Regions from separate parts of the Flavobacterium sp. TR2 genome, predicted to be linked through region 2. Evidence: riboswitches for the same ligand, from Rfam matches in the RefSeq annotation. Region 2 holds a riboswitch; the other holds the start of a gene.
What was found. Region 2 has a riboswitch for S-adenosylmethionine ahead of N4T20_RS07240 (homocysteine S-methyltransferase family protein). Riboswitches for the same ligand answer to the same signal wherever they lie in the genome.
Positions count from the first base shown of each region.

Region 1 (16,489 bases), 1.9 Mb from region 2:
AAACAAAAACAGATTAATTGTAAACGAGCGGAAAGTTTTCCGCTCTTTTTGCATATTAGAGCGATACCACTATTATTTATTTGAATTAAAAAGCTGATTCTTAAATTTAAGTAAGAGAATTAATATAAGATTGGTCGGGATAGTGAATTTCGGATGAAATCGTTTTGAATAATGTTTAACATAATAGTGTTTTTATTTATATTTGAGAAAGAATTTAACAAAATTATATGTTAAACGGCACAAGAAAATACTCTTATTAAATATCATAATGGAGCTGATACACAATTTAGAACTTTTTCAGACCATTTTTAATTCTGCGCCAAACGGTATAGCGGTTTTACAGCCTTTGTACAATAAGGAAGGCAAAGCAGAAGATTTTTTGATATTGCTGTTTAATAACTACTTAATAAACTGGATCGGCAATTCAGATTATAATGGAAAAAGATACAGTGAAATCTTTTCTAATGTAAAAGAAACAAACATTCTCGAAAAGTTTATTGAAACTTTAGAAACCGGTATTCCAGCTAATTTTGAGCATTGGTACCGCCATGAATCCGAGAAGCATTGTTTTAGATTTACTGCCGTGAATCAAGGCCAGCTGTTGGTGATCACAATGGAGGATATCACCGAAAAAAAGCAAGCAGAAACAGCTTTGAACGAAGCATTGATTGAGACCGAAAAGCAAAAAAGACTTTACGATTCCATAATAAACAGCACCCCCGATTTGGTGTATGCATTTGATCTCGATTATAAATTCACTTACGCAAACAAAGCCCTACTGACAATGTGGGGAAAATCGGCAGAGGATGCCATAGGACGCGGATTAAGAGAAAATGGCTATGAAGACTGGCACGCCGAAATGCACGAAGCGGAAATAGATGCTGTTGTTGCCGAAAAAAAGCCCATTCGAGGAACAGTTTCTTTCCCGCACGCAGAACTGGGAAGAAGAATTTACGACTATATTTTTGTTCCAGTTTTTAATGAAAGAGGAGAAGTAGAGCTTGTAGTTGGAACTACGAGAGATATTACAGAAAGCAAGCAAGCCGAAGGAAAACTTCAGCAAAGCGAGAATCGTTTTCGTAAAATGATCCATCAGACGCCCGCTCCAACCTTAGTGCTTAGGGGCGATGATCTAGTCATTGAGCAAATCAACAAGCATATGCTGCAAATGATTGGCCGCGGAGAAGAAATTATCGGTATGCGATTGATAGACGTACTGCCAGAACTTGAAGGGCAGTATGTGTGGGAACAGGTTCTTAAAGTGTACAATGAAGGAATTCCTTTTGACCAAAGCGAAGTTCTCGTACCGCATAATCGCACAGGAGAAGTAAAAAACTACTATTACAATTTGGCCTATCGTCCATTAATTGAAGACGGAGAAATAACAGGAATGATTCAGGTTGCAGTCGAAGTGACGCAGCAAGTAGAAGCGCGCCAAAAAATGGAAGAAAGTGAAAGCCGTTTTCGAGCTTTAGTCAACGCGTCATCCGATCTCGTTTACCGCATGGATGCCGACTGGATGATTATGCATGATCTCGAAGGCGAACGGCTTTCTAGCACTGGAGGACACGGAATCAATTGGCTGGATAAATTTGTCCATCCCAGCGATTTAAAGCAGGCGGTTCATCTTATTTCAAAATCGATAGTAGAAAAAAGCATTTTTGAAATGGAGCACCGAATCATAAATGCCGATGATTCTGTCAAATGGGTCTTTTCAAGAGTGGTTCCAATATTAGATGAGAAGCAAAAGATTGTAGAATGGTTTGGTGCCGCAAGTGATATTACTTCGCAAAAAGAACTTCAAAATGTAATTGCAGAAAGCGAAGAAAAATTCAGACAGCTTGCAGATCTGGTTCCGCAAATTATCTGGACAGCACATCCAGACGGATTCATAGATTATTATAATAGACGTTGGTATGAATATACAGGTTTTAACGAACACGAATTTGGCGATTCCAGCTGGGTTCCGACACTTCACCCAGATGATGTTTCTCGGGTTCTAAAAACGTGGTACCAAAGTGTTCATGCAGGCTCTTCGTATCAGATTGAATTTCGTTTAAAAAATGGAAATACAGGAGAATACCGCTGGTTTTTGAGCAAGGCGCTTCCTATTAGAGATAAAGAAGGCATCATTACCAATTGGTTTGGCACCTGCACCGATATACATGAGCAAAAATCTACGACCGAAAAACTGGAGATTCTGGTGGCAGACCGAACCAAAGAGCTGCAGCGTTCTAACGATGACTTACAGCAGTTTGCCCATGTTGCTTCGCACGATTTGAAAGAACCCGTGAGAAAAATAAAAACATTTGTAAGCCGTCTGGAGGACCATTTGGAAGGACATCTTGACGAGTCGTCAACGAGATATATTGAAAGAATTCATGTCGCGGCAGACCGTATGTTTACTATGATTGACGGTGTGCTTGCTTATTCTAAAATCAATGCCGATTTGCAAAAAACGACAATGGTCGATTTAAATGAAGTCATTAAGAATATTGAAACCGATCTTGAAATAGCGCTTCAAAATACAGGCGGTAAAATTTACTATGAGGAGCTTCCAATTCTAGAAGGAGCTTCTGTATTGCTGTATCAGCTGTTTTATAACCTGATAAATAATTCTATAAAATTTGCTAAAGAAAATGTGCCTCCGCTAATTACCATTAAAGCACAAGAGCAAAACGAAGACGGTAAACGAACAGCCGTAATTACTGTTGAAGATAACGGAATTGGATTTGATCTTGATCATACCGGACGCATTTTTGAAACTTTTACCCGTCTAAATTCTAAAGACCGCTATGAAGGAACAGGTTTAGGACTGTCTCTTTGTAAAAAAATAACCGAAAGGCACGGTGGAAGTATTACGGCAACTGGAGTTTCTAATGAAGGGGCTGTTTTTAGCATTACGCTGCCAATTGAACAAAAAGAAAAAGATATCTAAATTATGAGCCAAAAAATAATTTTATTAGCCGATGATGATAAAGATGACGCAGAAATGTTTTGCGAAGCATGGGCAGATATAGATGAAAGTATTGTTTGCCATTGTGCAGAAAATGGCGATGAAGCATTAAAAATACTGCAGAGTCAAGACAAAATTCCTGAGGTTGTCTTTCTAGATTTAAATATGCCCATTATGAATGGCTGGGAATGTTTAAAGCAATTAAAATTGGATGATCGCTATAAAGAGATTCCGGTAATCATGATTTCTACTTCCTCTTATAAAAATGATATGGATGCTGCTGCTAACCTTGGAGCTGTGTGCTATTTTGTAAAACCAAATAATTTTAATGACTTAAAACAAGTGCTGCGCTCGATTGCCTTAAATCTTGATAACGGATTAAAAGAGCCGATTTCAGATCTGGAAAATAAATACCTGCACATTTTTCTTTAAAACATAAAAACATATTTTGAGCGGAAGGCTTAAAATGTATGAATTTCTTCTATTGATAAAGCGTTTTAAAAACTCTTATTTTGTTTTTAAAATTTTGATTATTAGTGTTTTGGGTCTTTTTAAAAACCGCTTTTTAATAAATTTGAAAAAAAATCAATTTAAACTTTACTAATTCGGTAGAATTACTATATATTTGTATCGCAGAAAAGTTATATCATGATACTTATCCAGAAAGACTGAGGGAATAGGCCCAATGAAGTCTTAGCAACCTGTTGCCGAATAAGGTGCTAAATCCTTCCGCTGAATGCGGGCAGATAAGAAGATTTCATCCGTAAATCTGTTTAAGATCATAAATGTTAAATCTTTATTTTTTTTAAATGAAAGCAGAATCAATTTTATATGCCGGTTATGAGTTTTTGAATTCAATTTTTGAAGAAAACAGTTTTGCTTTTTTTTGAAGGCAAAAACTCTAGCTTATCCCACACATTTCTTTTTAAAAAATAGCAACAATTGCTGATGGCATTTTCCATTGGCCTGAAATTCTTTTGTCTAATCTTAAAATCAAAATAAAAATGAAAAAAATACTATTAGCTTTTGCCTTGTTTCTTGGAGCTGCTCAAACGCAGGCGCAAGAAAATAATTTGCAGTTAAAAGGTACTGTTGCAGATACAGTGGCACAATACGTTTACTTGCAGAAGTTTCACAATAAAATGTTTACCACGATCGATTCGGCAAAAGTAAAAGACGGGAATTTTAGTTTTAAAACAAAAGTAAAAATGCCAGATCTATACGGATTAAGCGTAAATACAGAAAGCTCGCCATTGTATGTTTTTCTAGAAAAAGAACCGATTACAGTAAAACTGAGTCCGAAGAAATATTATACAGCATCTGTGGTTGAAGGTTCTGCTTCTCAGGATTTGTTTGAAACCTACAAAAAGGCCAAAGATGTTGAAATCAGCAAATTTATAACCGAAAATCCAAAATCTATTGTTTCTGCTTATGTATTGTACAGAAACTGGTCGTACAGATTATCTCCAGAACAGATCACGCAAAATATCGCTTTGCTAGACAAGAGCCTTCAAAATACCACTTACGTGAAAGAGCTAAAAGAACTGGCTATTGTTTTAGACGGATTGGCAGTTGGTAAAAAAGCCCCAGATTTTACAGCCAATGATCCTAACGGAAAGCCAGTTCGTCTATATGACAATTTAAAAGGCTACACTTTAATCGATTTTTGGGCTTCGTGGTGCGGACCGTGCCGAAAAGAGAATCCGAATATTGTAGCGGCTTATAAAGAATTTCATGATAAAGGATTCAATATCGTGGCAATTTCTCTGGACAAAAAGAAAGAAAATTGGATTAAAGGAATTCAGGATGATAATTTAACATGGACGCACGTTTCTGATTTGCTTTTTTGGAACAGCGCAGTAGCTAAGCTGTATGGCGTAAGAGCTATTCCGGGAAATTATTTAGTGGATTCAAAAGGGACAATTGTTGCCAAGAACCTGCACGGAGAAGAATTGCAAGCTACATTAAAAAGACTTTTAGAAAATAAAATCTAAGAAAGAAATAGGCAATCCTGTCTTCCTGATGAATGATAAGATTGAAAAGAAATACAAATAATTGCACTATTAGTTAATTTTAAAATGACAAGGATATGAATGCTATTGAGCCAACAACAAAACCAACAGAGCCTGAGTGTTACTTCTCTAAATTTAGAGAAAACACAGTAGGAATAGATCATACTTTCGAATCGGTTTACGGAGAACAGAACCTAGTTTATGCAGACTGGGTTGCCAGCGGAAGACTATACGCCCCGATCGAGGATATAATGCTCAATAAAATTGGTCCTATGATTGCCAATACGCATTCACTTTCAAGTCAGACAGGAAAAACATCTACTTATGCCTATCAGTATGCGAGAGAAATAATAAAAAAATCGGTTAATGCCAATGAATCTGATGTTTTGGTAACGACGGGAAGCGGAATGACAGCTGCCTTATCAAAACTGCAGCGCATTATTGGCGTGAGAAAAAATTACGAAACAGAAACTGATAAGCCCGTAGTTTTTATCACACACATGGAGCATCATTCCAATCAGGTTCCGTGGTACGAAATTAATGCCGACGTTGTAATTCTTCAGCCTGATGAGAATAATTTAGTCAATCCGAAAGCTCTTGGTGATGCCATTGCAAAATATGCCGACAGAAGCTTAAAAATCGGTTCATTTACGGCTTGCTCAAATGTTACGGGTATTATTACGCCATATCACGAATTGGCCAAGATTATGCATCAAAACAAAGGACTTTGTTTTGTAGATTTTGCGGCTTCGGCACCTTATGTCAAAATTGATATGCACCCTAGCGATCCAGAAGAACAATTGGATGCAATTTTCTTTTCGCCCCATAAATTTTTAGGAGGTCCCGGAACCTGCGGGATTCTGGTTTTTAATGAAAAATTATACCAATCTGATTTTCCTGATAATCCAGGGGGAGGAAATGTAAGATGGACCAATCCGTTGGGAAAATATTGCTACAGCGATAGTATAGAAGTGAGAGAAGATGGCGGAACTCCTGGATTTTTGCAGGTTATTAGAACCGCATTGGCTTTAGAATTGAAAGAGCAGATGGGAATAGAGAAAATTAAAGAAAGAGAAAAAGAACTGCTTGATCTCTGCTTTTCGAGACTTCAAAAAATACAGGGTTTATCGATTTTAGGAGATTTAACCACTGAACGAATTGGCTGTGTATCGTTTGTAATTGAAGACATTCATTACAATCTGATCGTTAGGCTTTTAAATGACCGTTTCGGAATTCAGGTGCGCGGAGGCTGGTCGTGTGCAAGCACTTATGCGCATTATTTGTTCAATATCAGCGAAAAGAAATCGGCAGAAATTACAAACGAATTATTGCAGCGAAATCAGACCAATAAACCCGGCTGGGTTCGTTTGTCGCTTCATCCCATTACAACCAATGAAGAGCTTTTGTATATCTGCGACGCAATTGAAAAAGTGGCTTTGAATTATAAAAAATGGAAAAAAGATTATGAGTATAATTCGGTTTCAAATGAATTTGAAAATCCGAAAATTAAAGATAATATTGAAAGAGAAGTGAAGCAATGGTTTAAGTTAGATTAGTATTAGTTAGTAGCAAACCTAACAGGTTTTTAAAACCTGTTAGGTTTATAAATGAAATTTTTAAACAGATACAATATGATTACTACAAAAACGGATTGACGGAATTAAGCCATTTGATAGAAAACGAAATAATCAGTCCGCCAAATATTAATGTAATTGGAGAATTGAATAAAGAAACGGTTGATACAGCACTTGCACTCCTAAGAGAAAATAAAACGAATGGCAGAAAACTAATCATGAAGATTCATAAAGAATGAGAACAATACCAAGGAGAATCGTAACAGGCTTGCGAAACGGAAAATCGATTATAGAGCAGGATGAAATTGTTTCGAATGTATCGGAGCATTTTCCGGGATTAATTATTTCAGATATCTGGTCGACAGATTCGACACCAGCAAAATTTGAAGAAAAGGTTATAGAAAATAATGCTTTTCCAAATACTCCAAAAAACGGAAGCTATTTTCGCTACGTTCAGATTCCGCCCGATAAAGATTTGGGTGTGATAGCCTTAGAAGGAAAACCGCATCCGCTAATGCATCAGACCGATACTTTAGATTATATAATCATTATTTCGGGTGAAATTTACCTGATTGTAGACGAAGAAGAAACCTTGCTTCAAGCTGGGGATATTGTAATTCAACGCGGAACGAACCATGCTTGGAGCAACCGATCAAATTCGCCTTGTATCCAATTGGCCGTTTTATTGGATGCCGTTAAAGCTGAAAAATAATATATATACGCCGATAATTACATTTTGATTTCTTTCTAAAATTGCAGTGATTTGTTTGATTACTGCAATTTTTTTTCCTTTAAAATAAGTCTTGAAGCCTTAAAAATTGTTCCAATTTATAAAATGAAACAATTTTGAGTATTCGTTTTCTAAAGTGTTGAATAATAATTGTTTAAATTTATGTCAAAATAATTATATCAAAATCCCAATTTCAGAATGTACGCCGTGATTTTTTTAAGGTAAATTTCAATTTTTACCGAAAGTTTTGTTGAATAATATTGATTGCAAATTCCCAAAAATGAAAAATCAAATCAATAAAATCGGATGTGTTATTGGCAATTTAGAGTTTTAAATTTAAAACTTTTGATTCTTTTCCTATTGTGCTGCTGCAAGTTAGGTTTTGCACAGCAAGATACCGTCAGTCTTAAATCTGCAAAAAAAATAAGACTTGACGAAGCTATTTTATTGGGCATTAAAAACAACAGGCAGCTAAAACTGGCAAATGCCGATTTGGCCATTGCTAATGAAAATGTCGGTCAAGCTAAAATTGCAAAAGCGCCAAGAATAAGCCTAAACGGCGGATACAATTATATTGGAGATCCTAAGCTGTATGAAGGATTTTATCAAAGCCAGATTACGGTAGATTATTACAACCATCAGGCATTTGCCAATATTATTTCAACACTGCCTATTTACGCTGGAAACGCGATTAATAACAGAATCAATCAGCAGGAATTAATCAGTCAGATGCAGAAATCTGCCGTGAGAATGACCGAAGCTGATGTGAAGAATGCCATTACAGAACAATATTTCACACTCGAAAAATTATACCGTCAGATTGAGGTTACGAAACAAAATATCATTAATACCGATATTCGAATAAACCAATTAAAATCGCGTGTAAAGAACGGACAAAACCTCACAAGCGACCTTTTGAGAACCGAATTGCAGCAGTCTAATTTTAAGGTTTCAGTTTTTAGAAGCACCAACACGATTGAGCTGATAAGCAATTATTTGGATATATTAATTGGTTTTCCAACCAATACGATTCTGAAGCCCGAAGTGGCAGAAAGTATGATTCCGACAGAAAATATGAACTTGGAGGAAAGTTTAGAAGAAGCTTTTCAGAACAGAGAAGAAATAAAACGGGCGGCTGTAAAAATTAAGCTTTCAGAATCATCATTGAGTTTGACCAAAAGCGGATTTAAGCCTAACGTAAATGCAAATCTTATTTTAAATACAGAATATCCTGCGCAATGGCCCAACTATGTCAATTTGCTTAATTACTGGGCGGCGGGACTTTCTTTAAACTGGGATATTTCTAGTCTTTATAATCTCAAACATCGCATTAGCGGCGACAAACTGGAAATTGATAAGAGTAATATAGCGCTGGAAGTTACCAAAGACCAGATTTCTACAGAAGTCAAAAATGCATACGTCAGATATGCAGAAAGCAAAGAAAATATCAAAACCTACAAAAAAGATGTAGAGCTGTCAATGAGCAATTATAAAATTGTAAAAAGCCGTTATGATAACGATTTTGCCTTAATTAGTGAGATTGTAGATGCCGAATTACAGCTAAATAATTCCCGAATATCCTTAGTAAATGCCAATCTAGATTTGATTATTCAATATTACTCACTTCAATATGCAATGGGCAAACTTTAATATTTCTTGTTATGAGCGAAGCAGATACACAAAACGGAGCAGTTCAGAAAAGTGAAAAAAAGAGAAACAGCATTCTCACGGTATTGTCTTTTGCTTTTTTAATCGCAGGCGGATTGTGGATTTTAAGTTTATTCTTTGATTTCAGTTCTTATGAAACCACCAATAACGCTCAGGTAGAAGCATATATCAATAATGTTGCTGCGCGCGCTACGGGGCATATTAAGGAAATAAAATTTGAAGCCAATCAGCTGGTGCATAAAGGAGATACTCTAGTTGTTTTAGACGATTCAGAATACATCATTAAAGTCAAACAGGCAGAAGCAGATCTGGCTATAGCCGAAGGAAACCTGCATTCGCTGCAGCAAAATATAACTACTTCGGTTTCCAATCAGGCCTCGGGAAAAGAGAAGTTGGCGGGCGATTTGGCCAGTTTAGAAAAAGCTCAAAAAGATTATCAGCGTTTTAAGAATATGTATGCCGATTCGGCCGTGACACGAAATCAGTACGATCAGGTTATTTCCAAATTAAAATCAGAAGAGGCTTATGTCAAAGCAGGACAAAAAAGTCTGGAAGCAAGCAGTTCAATCACAAAACAAAGTTCGATTAATCTGGAAGCAGCCACAGCTACAGTTGCAAGAAAGAAAGCAGATCTTGATGCGGCAAAATTACAGCTGTCATATACCGTTGTATTGGCTCCTGCTGATGGTTTTGTGGGAGAGCGAAATTTATCTATTGGGGAATTGATCAATGCCAATCAGACTATTGCGACAATCGTACTGACTGAAAAATTATGGGTTTCGGCGAATTTTAAAGAAACTCAGATAGAGAAAATAAAACAAGGACAGGAAGTCACCATTACGATTGACGCTTTGGACGGAAAAGAATTTAAAGGAAAAGTAGCCGGTTTTTCTCCTGCCACTGGAGCCAAATTTTCAATGGTAGAACCCGATAATTCGACTGGAAATTTTGTAAAAATAACGCAGAGAATCCCAGTTAAAATTGAATTTGAAACTCCAGCAAAAGAGCTGCAGGAAGTAAGACCGGGAATGAATGTAACTGTTGAAGTAAAAAAATAAAAGATGTTTGCAGGAAAAAAAAGGAGCGTTTTTACACTGGCAGGATTGTATATCCTGACGATTCCTTTTTTTAATGGGCTCAATGTCACAACTTACGATAATTCGCAGATATTAGGGCATTTTGGACCTTCGACAACGGCTTTTAGTTATGCAGTTTACATTCCCATTTTTGCGATGCTGGCTTTTCTGCCTTTAGGGTTAAAATTAGGAAAACAGATTAAGGTTCGCACCATGATTTTATCAGTTTCGTTTTTATCGCTGCTTTTTAATACGGCTTCATTGTTTGCGCCAACTATTGCTTGGTTTGTTTTGTGCCGTTCGCTATTGGCCATTGTTTCCATTATCGGAATATTTGCTTCGATGGTGCCTATTTTGCTCAAATATAATCCAGCTTTCAATATGGCTTTGATGTATGGCATTTTTCAGTTTATTCAAAAAGGGAGCCAGCATCTGTATCAATATTTAGGGACACATTTTGTAAGCTTTCACAATTGGACGTTTGGAATTTATTTTCTGAACGTCAATTTTTTAATCTGCATTTTACTGGCTTGGTATTTTTATAGAGCCGATGTTGCGCCTCTGAAAACCAAATTTCAATTTGATTGGAGAGGCTGGATCATCCTGATTTTGTTTTTTGCCATTATTCTTTTTTTATGTGCCGAAGGACAGACCAGAAACTGGTTTAGCGATCCTAAAGTGACGCTCGCTTCAGCATTTTTATTGATCACAATTGGCATCTATCTGCTTCATGTTCGTTTTACGGCAGAACCATTGATTAATCCTGATGTCTACAAATTTAAAAATGTTATTCCAGGAGCATTTCTAATGTTTTGTATTGGTGTAATAAACGGAACTGGAAGTGTCGTAACAGGCTATATGACCAATGTTTTAGGATTTGATCCTGTTCTTGGAGCTGTCACGCATCTTTCATTGCTCATAGGGTTATGCATCTCAATTCCGCTTTCAACTTATCTTTTATACAAACGCATTTATCTTGCCACCATTTGGGTGATTGGTTTTGCTTGCTACGGAATGTACCACATGATACTTTTTTTTAGGTTCTATCCCGGAATCGATGCTTCTGATTTTTATCTGCCTTTAATTTTTAAAGGATTAGGAATGGGGTTTCTTTTTCCTGTTTCGCTCCTATATATTTCTGAGGGAATTCCTCCGCTTCTGAGCACATCGCGCATGATGACGGGAATTATTGCTCAGGCTGTTTTTGCTTCTTTATTGGGAAGCGCTGTTTTAGGAACTTTTATTTCTAATATGAATGTACAGCACAAAACGGGTCTGAGCCAGCAATTGAGTCCGATTAATAAACAAGCCGAAAATCAGCTCGAAAATTCGAAAAGAAATTTTTTAGCCATGGGATTGTCAGACACCGAGGCACAGAAAAAAGCAGAAAAAAGCCTTTCCAATCAGACCTCGCAAGCTTCTATATTATTGGCTTACAAAGATATTTACCTCGTAATGTCGGCGGTGAGTTTCCTGCCCATTTTCATTATACTGCTTTTCAAACTTTGGCGCAGACCAATAGGAAGGGTAGAAGTAGAGCCGATACCGATTTGAGGGTGATGGAGTGAGAAGTAAGAGTAAAGAAGTAAGAGTAAAGAAGTAAGAGTAAAGAAGTAAGAGTAAAGAAGTAAGAGTAAAGAAGTAAGAGGCAAGAGTATAGAATTCCTTAGGCTTCAGGATTGAAATTTAACATTTGGAATTTATATTATGATAGTAAAAAAAGATCATTTCTTATATAGCTTTTGGACTCAAGAAAAAGGGCTTAGCGGTATGCTGATATTGCTGTGTATCACGCATTTTATTGTCATTCCTTTTTTTGGCAGCTATAACCGTCTTATGGTGGCTGTCAATATATTTTGGATGCTGTTTCTTTTTGCCGGAATTGTGGCTTTATCAAAACATAAAAAACAGGCTATCAGTATTTCGATCATTCCTATTTTATTTTTAATCATACAGTACATTAATTATTTAAATCACAATGTCTTCATCCTTTTTGCAGACCTTATTTTTTCTGTTGCCATAATGCTGCTTATGATTTCACTGGTTTTGATAAAAGTCTTAGAGCCAGGTCCCGTAACCACTTACCGTATCGTAGGGTCTATCGTTGTGTATATGCTCTTAGTTCATTTCTGGTCAACACTCTATTTGTTTCTTTTTGAACATATTGAAGGCTCGTTTCAAATAACCAAAACCAAATTTTCTAGCGACAGTGATCGGGCTAGTTTTATATATTTCAGCTACATCTGCATTACCTCGACAGGTTTTGGAGAAATACTGCCCCTTCATCCTTTGGCGCGTTCTTTAGTTCAGATTGAAGTGCTCACAGGCGTTTTATATCCCGTCATCTTAATTGGAAGACTGGTTTCAGATGCGAATTTTGCTTTTCCGAAAAGAGGCAAGAGGCAAGAATGAAAATTGTTTTCTGAAAGGAGGCAAGAATCAAGAAAAAAGATTGTCAAGTTTTGCTTTTCTGAAAGGAGGCAAGAGGTTAGAAGAAAGATTGTCAAGTTTTGCTTTTGAAAGGAGGCAAGAATGAAGAAGAAAGATTAACAATTCACCATCCATAACTCACCATTTAAACACGATAACCATGAAAACAACCAATTCGAATAAAAAGAAAGAACTCTTTGATACCATTTTGCAGTTATTTTTCATATTTCTCCTTGTCGGATTTTGTCTCAAATTGCTGTTGCCTTTTTTTATGCCTATTCTTTGGGCTGTAATATTGTCTGTTGTATTTTACCCCTTTTTTAATTCGCTGCAGCGAATACTAAAAGGGCGAAAAGCATTGGCATCGGTTGTTATTACCGTTTTGATTATTGCTATTATGGTGTTGCCATTAATTTATTTTTTGAAAGCCGCAACGGGAAATTTCTTGGAACTGAAAAATAGTTTTGAAGCGGGAACACTTAAAATTACTCCGCCAGGAGCTTCTATAAAAGAATGGCCCATAATTGGCAAACCGCTCTATGAATTTTTATTGTCTTTGTCAACAGATTTAGAGCAGAGTGTTGTTAAATATCAAGATCAGATAAGAGAATTGTCGTCTAAAATTATGGCTAGTATTTTGAGTTCGGGAGCTGCATTTCTTCAGTTTATCTTATCGGTTATTATTGCGGGTGTTTTATTAGTATCTCCGGGAGGTAAAGCTTTCTTTATGAAATTCCTTAAAAAAATAGCAGGAAATGAGGCCGAAGAAATTATGAAGATTTCTGTTTCAACTATTTATCAGGTAGTAAAAGGTATTTTGGGTGTTGCAGTTATTCAGACTATCATTCAAGCAATTGGATTATTTATGGCAGATATTCCGTATGCAGGAATCCTAACTTTGATCTGTCTGATATTTTCTATTCTGCAGATTGGACCAATTATAATTAATATCGGAGTAATTATTTATCTTTTTTCGACAGGTGATTCTGGCTATGCAATTTTTTGGACAGTATTTTTCATCATCAGCGGACTTTCAGATAATGTGCTAAAACCGCTTTTATTAGGTAAAGGGGCGCTAGTGCCAATGCTTGTGATTTTTCTGGGTGTAATTGGCGGTTTTATCATGTCTGGTTTCATCGGATTGTTTGTGGGGCCAATTGTGTTTTCGATAGGTTACAAATTGTTTGTGGCATGGCTGGATGACAACGCAGAACCAATTGAAGAACCAGCAGAAGATATTGAAATTGTTTAAATTGTGAATTGTGAAATGTGAAATGTGAGGTGTAAGATGTAAGATTTAAGATGTGAGATGTGAGTGTCATTTTACTTTTCACATTTCACATCTTAAATCTTACATTTCATACCTTAAACTTTTTACATTTGAATTAACAATTCACACTTTATAATTCACAATTAAAAGAAGTATTTTTGCAGGATTAAAATTCCAGCAGATGAAACGTTCAGGCACGGCAGATCTTCCTTTACATTACGGGCACGTTCCGTTATGGCTTGCTGAACGAATGTCTAAACTTGGTTTTGCGATTGTTGAGACCATTGCTATGGAATTTTCAACTTCAGAAGTTATAAGCAAATTAAGCAATCCGTTTTGGTTTCAAAGTTTTGGAGCTGTTATGGGAATGGATTGGCATTCGTCTGGAATTACGACTTCGGTGCTTGGAGCATTAAAGAAATCGGTTAATCCACATTCAAAAGAACTCGGAATTTATATCTGCGGAGGTAAAGGGAAACATTCTATGGCAACGCCTCAGGAACTTCTATTTGTGGGAGAAAAAACAGGTCTTGACGGAAATAATCTTGCCGACTGCAGCCGACTTACAGCAAAAGTTGACAATACTGCCATTCAGGACGGTTTTCAATTGTATCAGCATAATTTTATTGTTGATAGCAAAGGGCAATGGGCCGTTATACAGCAGGGAATGAATCCGAATTCTCGAACTGCCAGAAGATACCATTGGCATTCGCAAGATTTAAAATCTTTTATAAATGAACCGCACACTTTTATTTATGGCGAAAATCAAGGTTCTATTTTAAACCTTACTGCAAACGCTGCAACGAAATCTCGTGAAGGCATTTTAGAATTGGTAAAAGAATCGCCAGTCAAAATCATAAAAGAAATGCAGCATCTTGCTATGCCCGCGCATCATGATGTGAGAATGGAAGATGTTAATATGAAGCGGCTTGGCGCAATGCTTTGGGCCACTCACGAAAACAAACCTGAAGATTTTGAAGAACTGCTGCTTTTGAAGGGAATGGGGCCAAGAGCCTTGCAATCGCTTGCATTGGTAAGCGAAATCATTTATGGAACTCCAACGCGATTTGAAGATCCGGCCCGTTTTTCATTTGCTCATGGAGGAAAAGACGGCCATCCGTTTCCTGTTCCAGTTAAAATTTATGATGAAACCATAGATACGCTTCAAAGAGCTATCAATCGTGCCAAAATCGGAAATAGCGATAAGCTCAGCGCCATTCAGAAACTATCTGAGATTTCTAGGAAAGCAGAAGAAAGTTTTACGCCAAACTCCAATTTTGATGCACTCATTCAAAGAGAAAGAGAGGAATCGTATAAATATGGAGGAAAAACTGTTTTTGGAGATGCAAAACCTCCTAAAAAGAAACCTATAAACCCAAACAATCAGCTGGAATTATTTTAAAAACCATAATTTTCTATCTGCCTTTAGTTATATAAAAATCCAATAATGTCACAAAACGAAAAATCAATTTATACCCTACAATTCATTTTACTTTGCTTGAGTTCTTTACTGTTTTCATCAAGTTTTAATATGATGATACCTGAACTTCCTAATTATTTAAGCAGTCTTGGAGGAGCAGAATACAAAGGGCTTATCATTTCATTATTTACATTGACGGCTGCAATTTCCCGTCCATTCAGCGGAAAACTGACAGACAAATGGGGACGCGTTCCTGTTATGGCTATAGGATCTTCGGTTTGTGTGGTCTGCGGATTTTTGTATCCTATTTTGAGCTCTGTTTCGGGGTTCCTATTGCTGCGTTTGGTTCATGGTTTTTCAACGGGTTTTAAACCTACTTCGACATCGGCTTATGTGGCAGATATTATTCCGCAGCACAGATGGGGAGAAGCACTTGGAATGCACGGATTGTGTTTTAGTATTGGAGGAGCTTTAGGGCCGGCATTGGGCAGTATGATTGTTAACAATTACGGAATTAACGTAATGTTTTACTGTTCGTCGTTTCTTGCTTTCTTTTCCATTATTATAGTAATGAATATGAAAGAGACCCTTGCAACAAAAGAGAAATTGAACAGATCGATGTTTATTATTGGCCGAAAAGATATTGTAGATAAGAATGTATTTCCTGCAGGGATTATCACTTTTCTTTCGTACACGGCATTCGGACTTATTTTGACTTTAATTCCAGATTGGAGTGAGCATTTGGGAGCAGCAAATAAAGGTATATTTTTTACGGCCTTTACAGTAGCTTCGGTTATGGTTCGTTTTGGAGCAGGAAAAGTTTCAGATAGGCATGGACGGCCAAAAGTTATCATGGCTGGATTGATCATAACATCGATTGCACTATTTATAATAAGTGCAGGAAGAGATATTGAGATGTTATTGGTAGGAGCTGGAATTTATGGAGTGGGGACAGGTATTTTATCGCCTGCGATTAGTGCTTGGACTATTGATATGAGTAATCCTGAACATAGAGGAAAAGCAGTTGCAACGATGTATATTTCGATGGAACTTGGAATTGGTTCTGGCGCTCTTTTAGGAGGAACTTACTACAATGATCAAATCAACCGCATACCGCAAATCATCAGATTTGATATATTGGTGCTAATTCTGGGAATTGTATATCTTACTTATTGGGCTCGAAACAAAAAAAGAATTAAAACCTAAAGATTTATCGCCTTGATTTAATTCATGATTTATTCTTTTTGAATGTCCAATTGGACTTTAAATTTTCCATAAAAAGGATTATCAGCCATTAGAGAGTGTCCAATTATCAGAAAATAATCTCCTTTTTGTTCCAGATGAATTTTTAGT
Region 1 covers NZ_CP104307.1:4,742,018-4,758,506, reverse strand. The annotation lists gene N4T20_RS20280 (hypothetical protein) at 1-17, shown strand, start outside; gene N4T20_RS20275 (PAS domain S-box protein) at 269-2,938, shown strand; gene N4T20_RS20270 (response regulator) at 2,942-3,388, shown strand; SAM riboswitch class I at 3,609-3,709, shown strand; gene N4T20_RS20265 (TlpA disulfide reductase family protein) at 3,961-4,950, shown strand; gene N4T20_RS20260 (aminotransferase class V-fold PLP-dependent enzyme) at 5,046-6,524, shown strand; gene N4T20_RS20255 (hypothetical protein) at 6,620-6,781, shown strand; gene N4T20_RS20250 (cupin domain-containing protein) at 6,778-7,254, shown strand; gene N4T20_RS20245 (TolC family protein) at 7,618-8,922, shown strand; gene N4T20_RS20240 (HlyD family secretion protein) at 8,934-9,998, shown strand; gene N4T20_RS20235 (MFS transporter) at 10,002-11,570, shown strand; gene N4T20_RS20230 (ion channel) at 11,724-12,428, shown strand; gene N4T20_RS20225 (AI-2E family transporter) at 12,607-13,698, shown strand; gene N4T20_RS20220 (DUF763 domain-containing protein) at 13,898-15,118, shown strand; gene N4T20_RS20215 (MFS transporter) at 15,164-16,342, shown strand; gene N4T20_RS20210 (hypothetical protein) at 16,372-16,489, opposite strand, start outside.
Region 1: it holds a riboswitch for S-adenosylmethionine, as region 2 does, so the genes downstream of both, N4T20_RS20265 (TlpA disulfide reductase family protein) here and N4T20_RS07240 (homocysteine S-methyltransferase family protein) in region 2, are expected to answer to the same signal.

Region 2 (16,489 bases):
AAAAATTACAAAGATTACGTTTCTAAATCTCGGTTTAGAATCGGCCAAATTCAAACAGCATGAAAAAAATTATAACCTCCATTATGCTTGCTTTTTCGGTATATGATGGATATTCTCAAACAGAAAAAGAAACCGATAGTATTGTTGAAACCACTATAAATGCTTTAGATGAAATCGTGATTACTAAAAAGAAAGTACTTTATACTCAAAAATCTGATCGTCTTGTTTTTAATGTAGAAAACAGCATCGTATCTGAAGGCGGGACCGCGCTTGACGTCTTATCACGTGCGCCAGGCGTTGTTGTGTCGCAAGATGGTGACCTTTCAATTCGCGGACAACAGGGCGTTGCAGTCATGATAAACGGAAAATTGACGCAACTTTCGCAAAAAGAATTGGCGAATTATTTAAAAGCGACAACCTCATCAAACATCAAACAAATTGAAGTGATTACAAATCCTTCATCTAAATATGACGCAGCCGGAAAAGCCGGAATCATCAATATTATTTTAAAAAAGCCAAACTCTTCTGGTTTAAAGGGAACTGCTTTTGCGAGTTACGGAAGGGGAAGAAAAAACAGAACCAATTCTGGCTTCAATTTAAATTATAATAAAGATAAATGGGGCGTCTTTGGGAATTACAGCTATACGTTCCGTGGTGAAGAAGAGCATAAAAAATTCAATCAGACGCAATACACTGATCTTTCACATCAAGAAATTGCTTCTACAAATTATCAGACCTCTATTACAGATGAACCTTTGACTTCTAATAATTTTAAAATCGGAACTCAATATGAGGCTTCACCTAAAACGAATTTAGAATTTTATGTAGATGCCAAAATCGGGCGATATGAAAATAGAGCTGACGGAACAAACACGGTGTTTAACGCATCAAATCAAGCTATTTTTGACGCTTTGACCTACAATGACAGCAAAGAAAAATGGTTTGATTATACGTATGCTCTTTCTGGTACGCACAAATTTAATGATGAAGGAAAAAATATGTCTTTTGATTTTGAATACGAAACCTCAAAGTTTAGATCCAATCAATTTCAAAGTGCAGATAATACCGCAAATGCCACTGTTGTAAACGACCGTCGCGGTTATATTCCTTCTCAATTAAAGGTTTTTACAGGGAAAATTGATTTTATAAATCCGTTAAAGGAAAAACAATCTATTGAATGGGGCTTCAAAACGAGTCTTAAAAACAATGATAATCCTTCAGTTTATGAATATTACGAAAACAACGAGTGGCTTATCGATTTTAATTCTACCAATCATTTTGAATACAGCGAACAGATTTATGCCGCTTACGCGAATTACAAATATCAGTTAGAAAAATTAAATATTCAGGCGGGTCTAAGAACAGAATATACTGCGATAAATATTGACCAAAAAACGTTGAACGAGCAGCATAAAGATGATTATTTGAAATGGTTTCCGAGCCTTTCTCTAAAATACGAATTTACAAGCAACCATTCGGCACACGCCTCTTACAGTAAAAGAATCAACAGGCCAAGCCAGTTTGACTTGAATCCGTTTCGTTTTTACGATGACTCATTCAATTATTCGCAAGGAAACCCCAACTTGATTCCAGAGATCACGCACGCTATGGAAGTTGGCTATGCGTGGAAAAGCAATTTTATGGCTTCGGTTTATTTTAACAGCACCAAAGACGTTTTCACAGAAGTTTACAACTATAATCCAGACAACAATACGACCGTTACAACTCAGATTAACGTTGACAAATCATATAATTATGGCGTTAATGTTACCAATACTGCTGAGCTAAACAAATGGTGGTCTGTAAATACGCTGTTCAATGTTTTTGAAAATAAATTTATGGCTGACATTTTGAACAGCTCTACAATTGATCCTATTGTAACATTGAATCTAAGTGTCCAGAATTCTTTTGCCATAACCGAAACCTTAAAGGTAGAGGGAAATGCCCAATATCAGTCAAAATCTAATCTTGGCATTTATGAGCGAGATGGCTTCTTTGATTTCAGCATCGGAATTTCAAAACAAGTTTTGGCCAAAAGAGGAAACATTAAACTCAATTTTACTGATGTTTTCAATACCAATAATTTTACTATCAAATCTGCAGTCGCGCAAACTGGCATTGACAAAAGATATGAGCTTGACAATCGTATCGCGACAATTGCATTTACATACCGCATATAAAAGTTTCGTTCTTTAAATACCTTGTTTTTTGTTTTTTTTGTGTTAGTCAAGAGCCTGTTCCTTCAAACAGGCTCTTCTACTTTTGTACAGTTTATATTTCTGAAAGCACTTCTTTCATTTCATCAATTACAAGTCTCAGATCATTTTCGGTTGTTCGCCAATTCACAAAAGAAGCTCTGATTCCTTTTTTATTTTGATATACCGTTGGTGTCATAAACACTTTTCCTCTATCATTCAAAGCAGATAAAAACTGGCTTACTTTTTCCTGATTGTGATCTCCTTTGAGCGTAAAGCAGACATTATTTAAACGGATTGGCGCTAACAGCTCAAAATCATTTTCTATCAAAGCATTTCCAAAATGCAATGCCAAGGCAGCACTGTCTTCAATAATATCTCTGTAACCTTCTTTTCCGTACGCTTTAAGCGAAAACCAAGCAGGCAGCGCACGCAAACGGCGTGAATTTTCCGGAAGCACATTTAGATAATTAAAATTTTCCAGCGGATTTCCTAAATAAGGCGCATTCGAATTCTGAAATGTTTCAATCTGCAGATTTATATGGTCTTTTTTAGTCAGAAAGAAAGCACTTTCGTAAGGCACGTTTAGCCATTTATGGCAATCGATCGCAATACTGTCTGCTCCTTCCCAACCCTTTACTAAATGTTTGTATTTATCTGAAACCGCTGCAAATCCACCAAATGCACCGTCAATATGCCACCAGAAATTGTATTTCCCTTTTAGTTCTGCAATAGCTTCAAAATCGTCAAAATCGGCCGTATTTACAGTTCCTGCACTCGAAATCAGAATAAAAGGCTTTCCGTTTAAAGTTTTAATTTTTTCCTCTAAATCAGTAATATCCAAAGCCTCACGATTGCCTTCAATTGTTTTTACAACCGTATAATTCTGGCTTCCAATTCCTAAAAGCGACAAACATTTTACAGAAGAAGAATGCGGAGTTGCGGTTAGAATATTAACCGTTTCTGAAATTCCGTTTTTAGCAAAATCTTTTCCGAACTGATGGCCAAACCATTGTCTGGCAACGCCAAGCGAAGTAAAGTTTGACATTGTAGCACCTGTAACAAATCCGCCTAAAAATGAGTCCGGAAGATCTAACAGCTGCAATAATAAATTGATGGTTTCAAATTCTATTAATGCCGATGCTCCTCCTTGCGCTTTTACTGCTTGGGTATTTTGATCATAAACAGAAGCCAGCCAATCGCCCACGATAGATGCGGGTGTAGAACCGCCTGTTACAAACCCCCAATATCTAGGACCAGGCGAAGAAACCATCAAGGGAGCCAGTCTTTCATTAAATTCTTTTAAGGCTTCAATTGATCCTAAACCTAACTCGTTTAATACCGTTTTAGGATCAATAGAATAGGTATTAGACGTTGGAACGCTTTCAATCGCATTCAAAAAATCAACTCCCTGCTGTTTTGTTTCTTCTAAGATGTTCTCAAAATTGTTTAAATCGTGCTGTAGTATTGAATTCATAAGTTTATTGTATTGGTTATGTTGCGCAGATTGCGCATATAAGATTATATTTATAAAAAAATTGCTTGTTTTAAAGAAAAGCTACCATTTGGTTTTCTCCGAAAATCGGGAAACCATCATAGAACTGATTACGTCTCCGTTTGCATTTAATAAAGTCGCTATCGGATCTACTAAAGTTCCTAAAATCATCGCGACAGGAAGTGCCTGCTCCATCGGGAAGCCATAAACCGTAATGGCTAAGATTTCGCCAATGTATCCCCCATTCGGAATTCCTCCTTCAACAATTGAAACTACAACTGTAATTCCGAGTGCCAAAAGAATCGTCATCGGATCTGAAAAATTTTTACCGAACATGGCAAACAAAAAGGTTATTTTTAAAATAGATGACATACTGGAACCGTCCTTGTGCAGAGGTGCGCCTAACGGAATAACTAAATTTCGCACATGGGCTGGAATTCCCATTTTTTCTGCTGCCGCTAAGTTGGCCGGAATGGTTGCAATACTGCTGCAGGTCCCGACTGCCGTTAATGACGGCTCTATATTGTTGCTCCAAAAAACTTTAAAAGCTCTTTTTCCGCCAGCGACTAATGCATACAAACTAAAGAACACAAAAAAGTAGAAAACACAAGCTGCATAATAAACTGCCATAGGTTTTGCATAAACTCCTAGCAGTTGCGGTCCAAAAACACCAACCTGATATGCAAAATACGCTCCCAAACCAATTGGTGCAAACTTCATGATGATGTTCAAAAGCTGTTTCATTACCTCGTTTCCTGAATCTAAAAAACTTTTGAAAGCTTTTCCCTTTTCACCAGATTGCAAAGTTGCAAAGCCTACTAAGAAAGAAAAAATTATTAGCGCTAGCATACTTTTTCGAGAAAGCAATTCGAAGAAATCATTTGCTGTAAGCAGTTTTGCAATCTGGTCTCCTGCCGATCCAGACGCTACTTCTTCAAAAGGGACTTTGGCGATAGCAATATCTTCATGAATTGGAAAAAGATAAACCGCACAAATCATAACAATTGCAGAAATTAAAATTGTAGCGAGAAAAACGAGCAACATAATCACAAACAATTTTCCCAGTTTTTCTGTCCGCTCCAAATTGGCAATCGAAGAACCGATCGTAAAAAAGATAAGCGGAATAATGGCTGTAAAAAGTAGGTTGAGAAATATATCTCCAAGCGGTTTTATGATTAAAACCTCTTCTCCAAACACCAATCCGAAAATACTTCCTGCTACAATACCGCCAAGAAGCCATAAAATACTGCTGTAACTCTGCAAAAAATTGATTTTCTTAACTTCCATAATTGTAGAAGATTATAATTCAGTCTGGTTAATAATAAAGAATGAAAGCACTCAAAAAATGCAAGGATTAATTGTTTTTTGCTACAGATTAAAAAATTTAAAAGGATTATTTAATCCGTACAATCTTTGGCAAAAAAACTATTTCTCCAGAACTATGGTGGTAAAAGCTCTGTCAACCAATTCGCCAGTTTTACTTTTTACTTTCTCGGTCTGCGTTTCGGTATATACGATTTTAAAATCTGATTTTCTGATTAATTTCTGCGCTTTTTCGGTGCTGTACAATTCAAATTCGAATTGGGTAAAAGGCAATTTTTTCATAAAATCTTCTTCGGCAAACGTCAGACAGAAATTCCCGCCTGGTTTTAAAACCCTATAGATTTCTGCTAGCAATTCTTCGGGCTTCTGCCAAAAATAAAGGGTATTTACTGTGAATATTTTATCGAATAATCCATCTTCAAACGGAACTGCGTTTCCGTCATAAAGCGAAAAGAAAGCCTGTTTTTGAGAAACAAAATTTCGATTGATCTGGCGCGCTTCCTGAAACATCAGTTCTGACATTTCTAATCCGTAGTATTTTAATTTTTCAGCTTGTTCAAAAAGAAATTCAACATGGCCCGCGTTTCCGTGGCCTAGTTCCAGAATTCTGTTTTCGCTTGAAATATTCAGATTCTGAATCGAATGTTTGGTCATATTGATGTTCGTTTCGTTCATCATATTGGCCATTTCGATTCCTTTTTCTCCCGATGGATGTTTTAATTGAGAGGCTATGGCTTGTAATTCTTCTGGTTTCATGCTGTGAAAATTTAAATATCTAAATTAAACAAAATCCAAATTCGAAGATTATATTTTTTGTCATTCTAAGAAATTACAAACTAGACTTCAACAACTTTGTCAAAGTTTAAAACTTTGACAAAGTTCATGTCGCCAACGATTAAAAAACCTGGCTTGCAATCTGTCGGATGTTCTCAGATTTACCCATTGAATAATAGTGTAAAAACGGAACTCCGGCAGCTTTCAATTCTAATGACTGCTGAATCGCCCATTCGATTCCGACTTGTTTGATTTCAGCGTTGTTTTTGCATTTGTCTACGGCATCGATCAAATCTTCTGGCAAATCGATTCTGAAAATTTGCGGCAGAACTTGTAAATGCCTTTGAACAGCAATTGGCTTGATTCCGGGAATAATCGGAATTGTGATGCCCATTTCTCTTGCTTTTTCTACGAAAGCAAAATATTTCGCATTGTCAAAAAACATTTGTGTCACGACGTAATCTGCTCCCGCATCGACCTTTTCTTTTAATCTTTTTAAATCAGATTGTAAAGATGGTGATTCTAAATGTTTCTCTGGATAACCAGCAACTCCAATGCAGAAATCGGCTTTGTTGTCGGCATCCATTACCTCATGCAGATATTTTCCGCAATTCAAATCATTAATTTGTTTCACCAAATCAATTGCGTAATGATTTCCTCCAACTTTTGGCGTAAAAGACTGTTCATCTTTCATAGCGTCTCCGCGAAGCGCCATTACGTTGTTGATTCCTAAATAATGACAGTCAACAAGCATATACTCAGTCTCTTCTTTGGTAAAACCGCCGCAAAGCAAATGCGGAACCGTATCAACATTGTATTTATGTTTTATAGAAGCGCAAATTCCAAGCGTTCCCGGACGCATACGAGTCAATTTTTTATCCAAAAGTCCGTTACCGCGGTCAATGTAAATGTACTCCTCGCGAGAGGTCGTCACATCAATAAACGGCGGATTAAACTCCATCAACGGATCGATATTATCGTATAATTCCTGAATGCTTTTCCCCTTCTGAGGCGGAATAATTTCAAATGAGAATAATGTTTTTCCTTTGGCGTTTTCTATATGTTCTGTTACTTTCATTTCTGAGTTATGAGTTATGAATTATGAATTTTGAGTTTTAGTCTGTGTAAAAAATCTGAAATCAAAAAACGTAAATCAACAATTTAGTTTAAAGTCTGAAAGTCGAAAGTCGAAAGTCGAAAGTCGAAAGCCACATTCTTTGAGACTTTATGACTTTTGCCTTTAGACTATATTTAATCTGCTATATTAGGGTTTAACCATTTCATTGCGTAATCAAGCGGTACATTTCGGCGTTTAGCGTAATCTGTAACCTGATCTTCTTTTATTTTTCCGAGTCCGAAATAGCGGCTTTTTGGGTTTCCGAAATAATATCCTGAAACCGATGAAGCTGGCCACATTGCCATACTTTCTGTCAATTTCACTCCTATTTGCTTTTCAACATCTAAAAGTTTCCAAATCGTTGGTTTCTCTAAGTGATCTGGACAAGCCGGATAACCTGGCGCAGGACGGATTCCTTTATAATTTTCTTTGATCAATTCTTCGTTGGTTAAAGATTCTTCGCTGTCGTAACCCCAGAAATCTTTACGCACTCGCTCGTGAAGATATTCGGCGAAAGCCTCAGCAAAACGATCCGCAAGTGCTTTTACCATAATCGAATTGTAATCGTCTAAATTCTTTTCGTATTCAGCAGCCCATTCATCAACACCAAAACCTGTGGTTACGCAAAAAGCTCCCATATAATCTTCTACTCCGCTTTCTTTTGGCAAAATAAAATCGGCTAACGCAATATTTGGAGCGCCTTTTGTTTTTTGCGACTGCTGACGAAGCGTTAAGAATTTCTCCAAAACTTTTCCGTTTTCATCACGCAATTCGATATCGTCATCATTTACCTGATTTGCAGGGAAAATTCCGTAAATACCTTTTGCTTTTAATTTTTTCTCTTCTAAAATCACTTTCAGCATCGCCTGAGCATCGTTAAAAACAGATGTCGCTTGCTCGCCCACAACCTCATCCGTTAAAATTGCCGGATATTTTCCGTACAATTCCCAAGTCTGGAAAAATGGTGTCCAGTCGATATACGGAACCAAAACATCCAATTCGACTTCGATGGTTTGCGCGCCAATTACTTTTGGTTTAACTGGCGTATATTCAGACCAATCCAACGGCAATTTGTTTTTACGGGCATCTTCAATCGTCAAGAAGTTTTTGTCTCTTGAACGGTTTAAAAACGTTTCTCTGAACGAATCGTATTCTGCGCGAATATCTGCTGCGTATATTTTTCTATTATGATCCAACAGGTTTCCTGCAACGGTAACGGCTCTTGAAGCATCGTTTACGTGAATTACGGTTTCTCTGTATTGAGGTGCAATTTTCACGGCCGTATGCGCACGCGAAGTGGTTGCTCCACCAATCATAATTGGAATTTTAATATCTTGTTTGTCTAATTCTTTGGCCAAATACACCATTTCGTCAAGCGAAGGTGTGATCAGTCCGCTTAATCCAATAATGTCAACTTCATGTTCAATCGCAGCCGAAATAATTTTTTCAGGAGGAACCATTACTCCTAAGTCAACAATCTCATAATTATTACAAGCCAAAACTACCGAAACGATGTTTTTTCCAATATCATGAACATCACCTTTTACGGTTGCCATCAGGATTTTTCCGTTTCCTTGTTTGTCTCCCGCCTGTTTGCTTTCTTCAATAAACGGCAATAAATAAGCCACCGCTTTTTTCATTACACGAGCCGATTTTACTACCTGTGGCAGGAACATTTTCCCGCTTCCGAATAAATCTCCAACCACATTCATTCCGGCCATCAAATTGATTTCGATAACCTCGATTGGTTTTGTTGCGGCCAGACGCGCTTCTTCAACATCTTCTTCAATAAAAGCATCAATTCCTTTTACCAATGAATGCGTAATACGATCCTGAACCGATCCTAAACGCCATTCCTGAACAGCTTTTTCATCGCTTTTTGCTTCGCCTTTTACATTTTCTGCAAAATCTAAAAGTCGTTCTGTAGCATCGTCGCGTCTGTCTAAAATTACGTCTTCAACGTGTTCTAATAAATCTTTCGGAATATCATCGTAAATCGTCAACATTTCTGGGTTTACGATTCCCATTGTCATTCCGTTTTTAATCGCGTGGTATAGGAATACCGAGTGCATCGCTTCACGAACCACATCGTTTCCTCTAAATGAGAACGAAACGTTACTCACACCACCGCTGATGTGCGCGTGCGGAAGATTCTCGCGAACCCATTTTGTTCCTCTAAAGAAGTCCAAAGCGTTCAATCTATGCTCTTCCATTCCGGTTGCAACCGGAAAAATATTCAAATCGAAAATAATATCCTGAGGAGGAAAATCTACTTTATTGACCAAAATATCATACGAACGCTGACAAATCTCAACTCTACGATCGTAATTATCGGCCTGCCCCACTTCGTCAAAAGCCATAACAATTGCTGCCGCTCCGTAACGTTTGATTAATTTGGCGTGATGAATAAAGGCTTCTTCTCCTTCTTTCAGCGAAATCGAGTTTACGACACTTTTTCCCTGTACTACCTTTAGACCTGCTTCGATGATTTCCCATTTCGAACTGTCAATCATAATTGGCACTCTCGAAATGTCTGGTTCTGCAGCAATTAAATTCAAAAATTTAGTCATTGCCGTAACTCCGTCAAGCATTCCTTCATCCATATTAATATCGATGATTTGTGCTCCACCTTCTACCTGCTGTCTTGCAATATCAAGTGCCTCGTCGTATTTCTCTTCCTTGATTAGTCTCAGGAATTTTCTTGAACCTGTTACGTTTGTACGCTCACCAACATTCACAAAAACACTTTCCGGCGTAATAATCAACGGTTCTAATCCTGATAATACAAGGTCTCTTCTTTTTTCTGTCATTTTCTACCAATCATTGTTCCTATGGAACATTTTATTCTCAATTCAACCTGCAAGGTTTTCAAAACCTTGTAGGTTTCTATTTTTTTAACTCTCAATAAATCACACCTACAAGGTTTTGAAAACCTTGCAGGAATGCGAATATTATTCAAAAACCGGCGCCACGCGTGGTTTATAATCCTTCGCAACCTCAGCAATCAATCGAATATGATCTGGAGTTGTTCCGCAACAACCGCCAATTATGTTGATTAAATTATCTTCTAAATATTCTTTGATTAACGCCTGAGTTTGTTCTGGTGTTTCATCGTATTGTCCGAATGCATTTGGTAATCCTGCATTTGGATGTGCTGAAACATTAAAGCTTGTATTGTGTGCTAATGTTTTTAAATATGGTTTTAGCAAATCGGCACCAAGAGCGCAATTGAATCCTACACTTAACAACGGAATATGCGAGACTGAAATCAGAAACGCTTCAACGGTCTGTCCAGAAAGTGTTCTTCCTGAAGCATCGGTAATCGTTCCCGAAACCATGATTGGAATATCCAGATTGCGTTCTTCCTTAACTTCTTCGATCGCAAAAAGCGCTGCTTTTGCATTTAAAGTATCGAAAATTGTTTCTACTAAAAGCAAATCGCAACCACCGTCCATAAGAGCTTCTACCTGTTCTTTGTAAGCAATTCGTAAATCGTCAAACGTTACGGCTCTGTAACCCGGATCGTTTACATCTGGCGACATACTTGCCGTACGGTTCGTTGGTCCAATTGAACCAGCTACAAAACGTGGTTTGTCTGGATTTTTTGCTGTGAATTCATCCGCAACTTCTCTGGCGATTTTTGCCGATTCGTAGTTTAACTCGTAAACCAAATCTTCCATATGATAATCGGCCATACCAATTGTTGTTCCTGAAAAGGTATTGGTTTCTACGATGTCTGCACCTGCTTCGTAATATGCGGCGTGCACAGCACGAATCGCTTGCGGTTGTGTTAGGGATAGTAAATCGTTGTTTCCTTTTAACGGATGCGGGAAATCCTTGAAACGCTCTCCTCTGAAATCTTCTTCTGAGAAATTATAGCGTTGCAGCATTGTTCCCATTGCTCCGTCGAGGATTAGGATATTTTTTTTTATTGCTTCTTGAATTGTTATTGCCATATTCTTTTGCCGCAAAGACGCTAAGGCGCCAAGCTTTTTTTATTCTATTATTAAAATACCTAACAGTCCCGAAGCCTCGGGATTAAAACCTGTTAGAATACGTGTTTTGATTCAAATTAATTCCAAAAGTGCACTATTGCTGGCTCTTAGCCCCGATTGAAGTGGAAATCCTTTTGCTTTTTTCTTTAAAAAGCAAAAGATTGCAACGAAAAGCGGGAACTATTGACTGCAAAAATGCGCCAATGATTCGCTCCTGATACAGAATCTGTTTCAGTAAATATTGTATGTTGTCTGGAAAAGTTTTGAGAAATACTTGTAATGTATTTGTGTTATCTATCTTTAATACTTGAAAATTAGTAAAAAGTAGAATTTAGCACCTTCTTTATGGTAAAGGGTTGCTAAGGTTTCATTGGGTCTGTCCCTCCGCCTTTCGTGATAACTGACAATAATTTTAAGAACAGTGCAAAGGTATGAAATGGCAATTCTATTTGCAAATGTTTTTTTTCTAAGGTTCTGAGGTTCTAAGGGACTGAGGCTCTAAGGTTTTATCTTTTGCGTGATTTAGCTCCGAAGGAGCATAATATTTATAGAAAAACGACAAGCGCAACACAAAAGCTCCAGCGGAGCGACATATATTTCGCTCTGCTGGAGCTTTTACAAACGGAATTATTTCTTTTTCTATAAATATATCATTCCTCTGGGATTAATAAAAAAGCCCAAACTAAAAGTTTGAGCTTTGTATATAAAAATCTTAGCGCCTCAGTTCCTTAGAACCTTAACAACTTAAACTATCGCCTTCACAACCGCTTTTGGTGCTTCTTTACGTGTTCCGTCGAAACCGTCTACTCCTGATACTGTTGTATATTTTAATACGTATTTTTTACCTGGGTTGATGATTGAATAAGCAGCCTGACACATTAAAGTCGCTTCGTGGAATCCGCAAAGAATCAACTTTAATTTCCCTGGATAGGTGTTTACGTCTCCAATGGCAAAGATTCCAGGAATGTTTGTCTGGTAATCTAAGGCATTATTTACTTTAATGGCGTTTTTCTCGATTTCTAGTCCCCAATCGCCGATTGGACCTAATTTTGGCGTTAATCCAAAAAGTGGAATAAAATAATCGGTTTCGATTTTGCGGTGTGCTCCGTTTTCTTCGATGTCTAATGACTCAACGTGCTCTGCTCCATTGATTCCAACTACTTCTGCTGGAGTGATTAATTTGATTTTTCCCGCTGATTTTAGTTCCTGTACTTTTTCTACTGAGTCTAAAGCTCCTCTAAATTCGTTTCTACGGTGAATTAAAGTTACTTCTGAAGCTACATTTGCTAAGAAAATTGACCAGTCTAATGCTGAATCTCCTCCTCCTGCAATTACAACTCTTTTATCTCTGAATTTCTCCGGATTTTTGATGAAGTATTTTACTCCTTTATCTTCATAAAACTCGATATCTTCGATAAGTGGTTTACGAGGCTCGAAACTTCCTAAACCTCCAGCGATTGCGATAACCGGCGCGTGAAATTTAGTTCCTTTGTTTGATGTTACAATAAAAGTTCCGTCTTCTTGCTTTTCAACTGTTTCAGCACGTTCTCCTAAAGTAAATCCTGGTTCAAATTGCTTGATTTGCTCCATTAACCCGTCAACTAAATCTCCGGCTAATACTTCTGGGAATCCAGGAATATCGTAAATTGGTTTTTTTGGATATAACTCTGATAGTTGTCCTCCTGGTTGTGGAAGCGCATCTAAAATGTGGCATTTTAATTTTAACAATCCTGCCTCGAATACGGCAAATAAACCTGTTGGTCCTGCTCCAATTATAAGTATATCTGTTTTAATCATTATGTTGTTGTTTATAATCATTCTTAATAACGCAAAGAAACGAATAAATCCTTGTACTTTCAATGATTTTTATCATTAATTTCTTTCCGAAACTTTTTTACTCTCTATTTTTTAATGAAGAGGTAATCTCATTCATTTTTTTACATCGGGTTAAAACCAATATTATCGTTCCTCTGGAACTTTTTGTTATTCTTTACTTTTCAAAGAAGCAGTTATTTCATTCATCTTCTTTACTTTATCTTCAAAATTACCTTTTAAGGTTTTTCGATATTCATTCAGATTCTCAACCATTTGATTGATGTCTTCTGGAATTACGTCTTCAAAAAACTCTCGAAGCCTTTTGGCTGTCGTTGGCGATTTTCCGTTTGTAGAAATAGCGATTTTGACATTTCCTTTCGTTACGATTCCGCCCAAATAATAATCGCATAAATCTGGCGTATCGGCGATGTTGCAAATCAGATAGCGTTTTCTTGCTAAATCGTAAACCTTTTTATTTACTTTCAAATCGTCTGTACAGGCAATTACCATGTGACGTTTTTTGAGCATTTTCTTTTTGAACTTCGATCTTGTTAATGTTATCGAAGGGTGTTTTTCGGCCAAAACTTTTATTTCTAAATGAAATTCTTTTGCCACTACCTCAACATTTGCATTCGGACTTGACTTTAGCAAGAATGAAAGCTTTTCCAGACCTACATTTCCTCCGCCTACAATCAAGACATTTAAATTGTGAAGCTTTAGAAATATTGGATATAATTCGTTTTGTTCCATATTACCAATATGTTGTTCCTAACGGAACAATTAATAATGCAAACTTCGGGTTAAAACCTGACGCTACAAAATCGGTGTCAATCAGATGTTCCTAACGGAACATTTTTTGAAACCGTTTATTTTCTACCGATGAGATGTTCCTAACGGAACATTATTCTACCGAATTTCTTCTTTTGATAGAAATTCTTCGTAAAATCCTTTCAGTTTATTGCTTTCGCGGACAACTTCTCCTAAAACAATAATGGCTGGCGAACTCAATTCTTTTTCTTTTACAACTTCTAAAATCGAATCTACAGTTCCAACACCCACTTTTTCGTCTGCAGTTGTTCCGTTTTGGATAATGGCTACGGGCAAATTTCCTTTATCTTCTTTTTGAAACAAATTGATTATTTGAGGCAACTTGTGCATTCCCATCAGTATTACCACTGTTGCAGAAGATTGTGCTGCCAAAGCCACATCTGAAGATAATTTTCTATCAGAAGTTGTTCCTGTAATTGCCCAAAAACTTTCTGAAATTCCTCTTTTTGTAATCGAAATTCCTTGACTTGCGGGAACAGCAACTACTGATGAAATACCTGGAACTACTATCGTTTCGATTCCGAAACTTTCGGCAAAATCTACTTCTTCTCCACCTCTTCCAAAAATAAACGGATCCCCGCCCTTTAATCGAACTACGTTTCCGTACGTCAAAGCATTATCTACAATCAGCTGATTGATTTGATCCTGCGTATAAGCGTGATTGCCAATTCTTTTTCCAACAAAAATTTTGATGGCGTTTTTTGGTGCGTAATCTAGAATTTCTTCGTTAGCCAAGGCGTCGTATAAAACCACATTTGCTTCAGCCAATGCTTTTACAGCTTTCAGCGTCAGTAAATCGGGATCGCCCGGACCTGCACCGACTAAAGTTATTTTGGGTTTTATGTTATGCATTTGCCAATTCTTGTGCTCTGAAAGTTTCAATTTTATCAAAGAAAACAGTCGCTTGTGCAATGTAATCTTTAGCGAAAGCTTCAGACGGTTCATTTTTATTGATTTGGTAAACCAAGTCTTTAAAAGTTGCGTTTAATTCAATTTTATTGGTTTCGATAAAAACAGTATCAAACAAGTCAACGATTCCTGCGTGGTGGTTTGTTTTTTGGTTTTCTGCCAATAGCAATGCTTTTGCACCGTTTACAAATCCTGCATAAACATGGTAAATTGCATCTGACCATTTTTTCTCGTCGAAAGATTCTTGAGCCAAAATCAATTTCTCTTTAGCTTCAAACAATAAGGTTGCTACTAAATCGATCACTACTCCGGCGCATTCTCCAACTCCAACTGCTTTTACGTAATTGTCTGCATTGCCCCAATCCACAAAATCGGCTTCTGTTAAATTGGTAACATCAGATAGCGGCTTTAAGATTTCGTAGAAGTATTTCTCTCCTTTTGCATCATAATAATTCAGGAATTTTTCTCCATTCGCATTAGCGTCAAAATCATTTAAGATCGTACGCAATGCATCTGGTCCTCTACGGCTTGGAATTTTGATTACTTTATCGGCAAAACGTCCTTCTCCATTTCCTAATCTTCCTCCACCCAATAAAACTTGTAAAGCAGGAGCTACCAGTTTTCCCGAGTTGATAGACATTCCTTGAAATCCGATTGCAGACATATTATGCTGTCCGCACGCATTCATACAGCCCGAAATCTTAATTTCAATTTCACGGTTGTTTAAATACTGTGGATATTCTGCACTTAAAACTCTTTCTAATTCTTCTGCAATACCGGTACTACTTGCAATCCCCAAGTTGCAAGTATCAGTACCCGGACATGCCGTAATATCTCCAACCGAATTATATCCTAAATGAACAAAGTCAAGTTTGGCTAATTCTTGATAAAAGAAAGGAAGATTCTCTTCTTTTACGTGACGTATTACAATATTTTGACGCAATGAAAAACGTAATTCGTTTGCAGCGTAATTTTTAATTAAATCAGCTAATAATCTCGCTTTATCTGTGTAAAAATCTCCTAATAAAACTTTGATTCCAATGGCATAATAACCGTCTTGCTTCTGCTTGATTACATTCGATTTTTTCCAAGCTTCGTATGCTTCCGCATCTTCGATTGCAACTTGCGGAACTTCTAAAACTGGCTCTGGAATTGGACCGTCAAAAGCAGTGGTGTCAATTTCATAGGTTTCAAAAGCGATTGCTTTTTTCTCTTTTTCAACCAAATCAAGGAAAACATCTTTCCCCATTTCCTTGATTAAGAATTTCATACGTGCTTTCATTCTTTTTGCACGTTCTCCGTGTCTGTCGAAAATACGAATGATTCCTTCTGCAGTTGGGATAATTTCGTTTACAGGAACAAACTCCGAAAGCAATTCAGCGTGTGCTGGTTGAGATCCTAAACCTCCTCCAAACATGATTTTAAATCCTTTTTGTCCGTCTTTAATTTTCGGAATAAATCCTAAATCGTGCAAATAGCTCAAGGCAGTATCTTCGTCTGAAGAGGAGAACGAAATTTTAAATTTACGTCCCATTTCCTGACAAATCGGGTTTCTTAACAAATATTGAAAAAGTCCGTGCGCATAAGGCGAAACATCAAATGGCTCGTTTACATCTACACCTGCCAATTCACTTCCTGTAATGTTTCTTACTGTATTTCCGCAAGCTTCACGAAGCGTAATATCGTCTTTGGCCAAATCTGCCCAAAGCTCAGGAGTTCTGTCTAAACTTACGTAGTGAATCTGAATATCTTGACGTGTCGTAATATGCAGACGGCCTGTAGAATATTTATCAGACACTTCTGTAATTCTTCTTAACTGCTCGCTGGTCACTTTTCCATAAGGCAATTTGATACGAATCATCTGAACGCCTTCCTGACGCTGACCGTAGATTCCGCGAGCCAAACGAAGACTGCGAAAACGCTCATCATCAATTTTTCCTCCACGGAATAAGTGAATCTTTTTTTCTAATTCGATAATCTCCTTCTGAACTACCGGATTTTCTATTTCTGTTCTAAAACTTTCCATTTCTTTTTACGC
Region 2 covers NZ_CP104307.1:1,572,856-1,589,344, reverse strand. The annotation lists gene N4T20_RS07270 (TonB-dependent receptor domain-containing protein) at 60-2,180, shown strand; gene N4T20_RS07265 (pyridoxal phosphate-dependent decarboxylase family protein) at 2,272-3,672, opposite strand; gene N4T20_RS07260 (dicarboxylate/amino acid:cation symporter) at 3,754-4,977, opposite strand; gene N4T20_RS07255 (class I SAM-dependent methyltransferase) at 5,116-5,769, opposite strand; gene metF (methylenetetrahydrofolate reductase [NAD(P)H]) at 5,909-6,865, opposite strand; gene metH (methionine synthase) at 7,039-9,714, opposite strand; gene N4T20_RS07240 (homocysteine S-methyltransferase family protein) at 9,856-10,860, opposite strand; SAM riboswitch class I at 11,187-11,302, opposite strand; gene N4T20_RS07235 (NAD(P)/FAD-dependent oxidoreductase) at 11,644-12,696, opposite strand; gene N4T20_RS07230 (bifunctional precorrin-2 dehydrogenase/sirohydrochlorin ferrochelatase) at 12,883-13,464, opposite strand; gene cobA (uroporphyrinogen-III C-methyltransferase) at 13,621-14,394, opposite strand; gene N4T20_RS07220 (HEPN domain-containing protein) at 14,387-16,477, opposite strand.